DNA from 2 places in the Priestia sp. SRI_019 genome. Region 2 is predicted to be linked to the other one. Evidence: riboswitches for the same ligand, from Rfam matches in the RefSeq annotation. Region 2 holds a riboswitch; the other holds the start of a gene.

Region 1 (3,424 bases), on a different contig from region 2:
AATCTATCTTGACGCAGGACATGGTGGGGCAGATGCAGGAGCAGTTGGAGCGAACGGACTGTATGAAAAAAACTTAGTTTTAAAAATTCAACAATATTTAATAAGCTATTTAAATAGCACGTACAGTGATTTTACGATTAAAACCACTCGTACCACAGATGTTTTTTTATCGTTATCTCAGCGCGCTTCTCAAGCTAATTCGTGGGGCGCAGATGCATTTATGTCTATTCACGTAAATGCTGGTGGAGGAACGGGGTACGAAGATTATGTTTATAGAAGCGCTAGCAATGCCAGCAAAACGTTTCAATCGATTGTCCACGGCCAAGTACAGCCAGCGCTGCTGGCGTATAATCATCCGAATCGCGGTCGGAAATCAGCCAATTATGCGGTGCTTCGCTTAACAAATATGCCGGCAGTACTCACTGAAATAGCCTTTATTGATAACCGCACAGATGCAGCACTTCTTCAAAATGAAGCTTTTTTAAAAAGTATGGGTGAATCGTATGCAAAAGGAATTGCCGTCTATTTGAATTTACCTCGTCGTGCAGTTCCAAACCCAAATCCAACACCAACACCGAATCCATCGCCTTCTGAACCGGGTACAAAAACGTATACGATCAAGCAAGGAGATACGCTTTACAGTATTGCACAGAAGTACAGCATAACAGTGCAAGCGCTTCAAGAAGCCAATACAGGGCTTTCTGATCCTCTCACACTACAGGTTGGAAAAACAATTGTTATTCCTTCAGGGACTTCACCAAACCCATCTCCAACACCGTCACCAACTCCACCTTCGGAACAATATCCGCTTCCAAATGGAATTTTAAAACAAGGTGATTCTGGAGAAGCTGTGAAGCAGCTCCAAAAAGCATTAAACGCGGTGAATTTTAAAGTAGGATCAGTAGACGGAATATATGGAGTTCAAACGAAAGATGCAGTAAGGCGTTTTCAGCTTGTGTATCTTCCTTATGATGTGGATGGCATTTATGGTCCTCAAACAAAAAACAAGCTAGCAGCCGTTTTAAAAGCAAAAAGTTAAAGCAAAAAGGTCTTCTGAAAGCGGGCAGAAGGCCTTTTGTTTTGCTGTTAAAAGCGCCTTAAGTACTATTTTATGGTTTACGTAAAATAATGCTTTACAAACCATTTGTACGGGAGTATATTATCTAAGAACAAAGGATAGTTATGAAAGAAACATGTTATTGATCATACCCTTTAACCGAAAATTATATTGACCTGTTATCGCTTAATTCGTCAGAAGTGGGGGACCCAAATTTGTGCATTGTCACTTGGGGTGAATCCTTTTTTAAAGGTAGGGCTACTCTCATAGCCCGAATCCGACAGCTAACCCCATAAGCGTTTTGGAGAGGAGGTTTAAGCTGTGTAAAAACGCTGAGAACCCTTAGTGTTTTTTTTGTGCGCTTTTTTAACATAAAAAGGTATTTTTTAGGAATAATAGCACTTATTCATGAACTTGTAACGGCGCTTAGCAATGGACAGTAAATAGTAGCTAAGCGATCATCGGAGGGAAATTACGTGAACTATTCAGTTCTCAAAAGATTATTGATTGGAAAGCCGCTCAAAACAAAAGAGTTAGGCGATCAAAAGCTTAGTAAGCTTAAAGCACTGGCTATTTTATCATCAGATGCCTTATCTTCAGTGGCTTATGGAACAGAACAAATTTTGATTGTACTTGCAACAGTCGGCGTTCTTGCCTATTGGTATTCGATTCCAATTGCGATTGGGGTATTGGTGCTGCTGACGGCTTTAATTCTTTCATACCGTCAAATTATTTATGCGTATCCGCAAGGCGGAGGAGCTTATATTGTTTCCAAAACCAATTTAGGAGAAAATCCCGGGCTTATCGCTGGGGGATCACTGTTGGTAGATTATATTTTAACAGTTGCTGTGAGTGTTTCAGCAGGAACCGATGCTTTAACTTCGGCTTTTCCAACGCTGCATCATTACAATGTAGTAATTGCGTGTTTGCTGGTGATTTTTATTACCGTCTTAAACTTACGTGGTGTAACAGAATCCGCTTCTGTATTAGCTTATCCGGTTTATTTATTTGTTATTGCTCTTATTTTGTTAATAGCGGTAGGCTTGTTTAAAATAGCGACAGGTCAAGTTTCACCTGAGCTGCATCCCTCTCTCGGTACAGTAGTGCCAGGTATTAGTTTGTTTTTATTATTAAAAGCTTTTTCGTCAGGCTGTTCGGCATTGACAGGTGTAGAAGCCATTTCAAATGCAGTGCCTAACTTTAAAGAGCCAGGTGCAAAAAATGCTGTTCATACATTAATGCTGATGGGCGGTATTTTAGCCGTTTTATTTTCTGGCATCACGTTTTTAGCTTATTGGCTTGGCATTTCTCCAAAAGCAGATGAAACGGTTGTATCACAAATTGCATCGAGTGTGTTTGGACGAAATGGATTTTATTATTTTATTCAAGGCACAACAGCTCTAATTCTAGTGCTAGCGGCGAATACGGGGTTTTCAGCTTTCCCTTTGCTGGCTGTCAACTTATCGTCTGATAAATACATGCCAAGAATGTTTCAAATTCGTGGCGATCGATTAGGCTATTCAAATGGAATTGTGACCCTTGGAATTGCTTCTATTGTCTTAATTGTAGCTTTTAAAGGAGCGACTGAACAATTAATTCCTCTTTATGCAGTCGGGGTGTTTATTCCATTTACGCTTTCTCAAACAGGGATGATTGTCAAATGGGTCAGAGAAAAGCCCGCCGGCTGGCAAGGGAAGCTAGCTATTAACTTAATTGGGGCCCTCATTACCTTAACGGTGCTAATCATTTTGTTTACAACGAAGTTTTCACAAGTATGGTCCGTGCTCATTTTCTTGCCGGTTATTGTCTATATTTTTCATCGCATTCATACGCATTATGAAGCGGTAGGAGAGCAGCTTCGCATTAAGCAAGGAGAAAAGATTGGAAAGCTTGAAGGAAATGTGGTCATTGTTCCTGTAGCAGGAATGACAAAGGTAGTAGAAAATTCATTAAATTATGCACGAACGATTGGCGATACCGTTATTGCAGTGCACGTGGCCTTTGATCGAGAAAGCGAAAAGAGAATGGAAGAGAAGTGGGAGAAGTGGCAGCCTGATATTCGTATTGTTACGTTTCATTCTCAATACCGCAGCTTAGTGCGGCCGCTGTTTCGATTCATCGATATGGCCGAGGAAAAAGCGCGGGAAAACAATATGGCTATTACGGTCGTTATTCCGCAATTCATTACGAAAAAAAGCTGGCAAAATATCCTTCACAATCAGTCCAGTCTGTTGTTAAAAGCACATTTGCTTTACCGTAAAAATGTAATTGTTACAACTGTACCGTACCGTTTTAAAAAATAATGAAACATGACTAAAAACCTCCAACTTGTATGTTGGAGGTTTTTAATTTTTAAATTCACATACA
Region 2 (3,424 bases):
TGTAGCTTATATTTCGTTTCTTCTGTTAAAAATGACTTAATTTTATTTTTAATAGCAGGCAGCTCAAGGCTGATAAATACAAGCGCTACTAAATAAATAAGAAACTCTAATAGAAACCCAGGAACAGTAGCGGCAAAGCTAATGATGATTTCTACGGTACTTTTTAATAGAGAATCTAATGAATTTACGGTCTTTTCAAGCGTGCGCTCAATAGAAGAAATCACTTCTGTAGGAAGAGCGTTTGAATAGTATTTCCACTTAATAATAGTTGGATAAATCGCGGTTTCATAGATTTCTTTTACAAAGGAAGGCGCTATTTTTGAAAGAGCAACCACTTGCGTAACGATTGTCCGAACAATAAAAAATCCAATAAGTATGAGCGAAACAACATATAAAATGAAGGTCATAAGCACTGCATAGACTCTCTTCATTTTAAAAGATTGATGCAATTTCTGAACAATACCCTCAAGCGCTAATGCTGTTAATAAAGCAAACACAATCGGTAAACTGTAAGGGATTAACAAACATACGATTACTATCGAGGCGATGACCCATATTCGCTTTTTCCACATACTCTACTATCCCCCTACTAGCTAAGCTATCTCTATATTTACTGATAAAGAAAGGAACCAGTGACTGCTTTTATGTAAGAATAAAATTTGGATATTTTTATACCTGATGTTACATATTATAGGGTCAATTCCCATAATAATAAAGGAATTATTATGAAAAAAGCTACTTATTCTAATTTTTTGAATAGAATAAGTAGCTTTTTAATTTATAAATTAGCCGGCCCTCATGACCTCTGTACCTTTTTTAGGGTCAAATTTGCCTTCTGATTTAGACATTACAATTGCTGCTAGTGTGTTTCCTACTAAGTTAACAACCGTACGTGCCATATCCATGATTCTGTCTACTCCGGCGATGAAGGCTAATCCTTCTGCGGGAACACCGATTGTTCCAAGAGTAGCTAGTAATACAACAAATGATGTTCCTGGCACTGCAGCCATTCCTTTAGATGTAACCATCAATACAAGAATGAGCGTCAGCTGTTGAACGATCGTTAAATCAATACCATACACTTGCGCTAAGAATAACGCTGCAATTGCTTGATAAAGAACGGAACCATCCAGGTTAAATGTATAACCAATTGGTACAACGAACGATACGATAGCTTTCGGACAGCCCATCTTTTCAAGTTTTTCCATAATACGCGGAAGAACTGTCTCAGAACTAGATGTACTGTATGCTAACAACAGTTCATCTTTCATATAGCGGAATAAGTGGAAAATGTTAATTCCTGCCCATTTCGCGATTCCTCCTAATACAACAAGTAGGAAGAAAATTAACGCTAAGTAAACTAAGATAACAAGCTTTCCTAATGAAAGGAGTGACTCTAAGCCGAATTTTGAAACTGTTACACCAATTAAAGCAAATACACCAATTGGCGCCACTTTCATTACAAGGTTTACCACGTGAAACATTGCGTGAGAAACGCCGTCGAAGAATTGTACAACTGGCTTTCCTCTTTCCCCAATTGCCGCTACTCCAAGTGCAAATAACACTGTAAAGAAGATAATTGCTAGCATGTCTCCTTCAACAATTGATTGGAAAAAGTTTGTCGGAACAATGTGTAAGAAAGTTTCAGCCACTGACTTTCCTTCTTGCTGTTCGGATGTTTCAACGTATTGTGAAATATCACTCTTCTGTGCTGAATGAATGTCTACACCTTGCCCAGGATGAAAAATATTAGCAATCAATACACCGATTACAATTGCAAAAGTCGTAATAATTTCAAAATAGAGAATGGTTTTAACGCCGAGCTTTCCGACCTGTTTACCGCTCCCTGCTCCTGCCACTCCAACGACTAAGCTTGAGATAACAATTGGAATAACAATCATCTTAATTAATCTTAAAAATAGGTCTCCTAGCGGCTGTAGGTATGTTACTACACGCGGATCGTTAAACCAAATTACCCCTACAAGAACACCGAGGATCAATCCGGTAAAAATCTGCGTAGCCAAACCAAAACGAATTTTTTTCATAGATGTACCTCCCCAAAGATGTATGACATTTGTATATACTTTTCTGAAAAAACAAAAAAAGACTATTCTTAAGAAAGAACAGCCTTTTACTTACGCTATTTTGGGCTCTTTCTCTCAATAAAGCAAACGGGGTTAACTGTCGGATTCGGAATTGAGAGTTTCCTACCTTTTGTAAGGATTCACCCCAAGGCAGCTTTACTGCCGATAATGATTCCCCCGCTCTATACGATTAAGCTTATTATTCAGTTTTTATAAAATTAAAACGATCTATACGTTGTCATACGTTTTTTACAGTCAATAAAACTAAACAGAAGTCTTACTTTTACTTAACTTTATACTGCACAAATATTAATTTACTATTTTTCGACACGTTTTGTCAATACCTATGTTTATAAAACGCTTTCAAAAGGCGATAATATATATTTATGCAAAAAAGCTATTGCAACATTGCAATAGCTTTTTCTTGCTCTTTGAGTCTCTATTAGAAGTTTAAGGGACTAAAGAACACCCGTATTTATTTTATAAAAATACAAAATATAGAATAGCTGCTAAAACAATTCGATAAATTGCAAATGGCACTAATTTGATGCGATTAATTAATTTTAGGAAAAAACGAATGGATACTAGCGCAAAAATAAAGGCGCTGATAAAACCGGCAATAAAAAACGGTAGTGCATCTGATGTGAAGTACTGCCAGTTTTTAATCAATGAAAGTCCGCTTGCTCCTGCCATGATTGGCACTGCCATAATAAATGTAAAATCTGCGGCTGCCTTATGGCTCATTCCAAGAAGAACCCCTCCTGAAATCGTTGAGCCTGAACGAGAAAAACCTGGCCAAAGAGCAATACATTGAAACAGTCCTATACCTAGTGCTTGTCCATAAGACATTTGGTCCACCGTCTCTACACGCGGACGTTTAGGTCCAAACAAATCTGCTAGAATCATTAATACAGCTCCAACCACTAAGCCAATTAGCACCGTATTTAAAGAAAACAAATGTTCATCAATGTAATCATCAAACAAAAGTCCTAACACTCCTGCGGGTAACAGACCAACAATTACCTGCATTAAATTCAAGCGATTTGTCGGTCCAATTGGAGCAGCTGGTTTTTTTCCCAATCCTAATAAATTAATAAAACGATCTTTAAAAATAACAACTACTGCTAAGATCGACCCTAGCTGAATAACAATTTTAAATGTATTAGCTACTGGAGATGAAAATAATTCTTTTGAATTTAACCACAGGTCATCCACAATAATCATATGCCCAGTTGACGAAACAGGAGCAAACTCTGTTAAACCTTCTACAATCCCTAAAATGATTGCTACAATAATTTCCCACATAAAGCTATATACCTTGCCTTTCTTTCAAATTAATA

The links. A riboswitch is a leader RNA that binds a small molecule or an ion and turns the genes downstream of it on or off. The one in region 2 is predicted to bind cyclic di-AMP.
Region 1: it holds a riboswitch for cyclic di-AMP, as region 2 does, so the genes downstream of both, AC2YJL_RS04070 (APC family permease) here and gltT (glutamate/proton symporter GltT) in region 2, are expected to answer to the same signal.

The regions. Positions count from the first base shown of each region.
Region 1 covers NZ_JBYCZN010000001.1:796,570-799,993, forward strand. Annotated here, with positions in the region: gene AC2YJL_RS04065 (N-acetylmuramoyl-L-alanine amidase) at 1-1,039, shown strand, start outside; cyclic di-AMP (ydaO/yuaA leader) riboswitch at 1,231-1,371, shown strand; gene AC2YJL_RS04070 (APC family permease) at 1,534-3,360, shown strand.
Region 2 covers NZ_JBYCZN010000014.1:14,575-17,998, reverse strand. Annotated here, with positions in the region: gene ytvI (sporulation integral membrane protein YtvI) at 1-572, opposite strand, end outside; gene gltT (glutamate/proton symporter GltT) at 786-2,045, opposite strand; cyclic di-AMP (ydaO/yuaA leader) riboswitch at 2,152-2,291, opposite strand; gene AC2YJL_RS26995 (undecaprenyl-diphosphate phosphatase) at 2,565-3,389, opposite strand.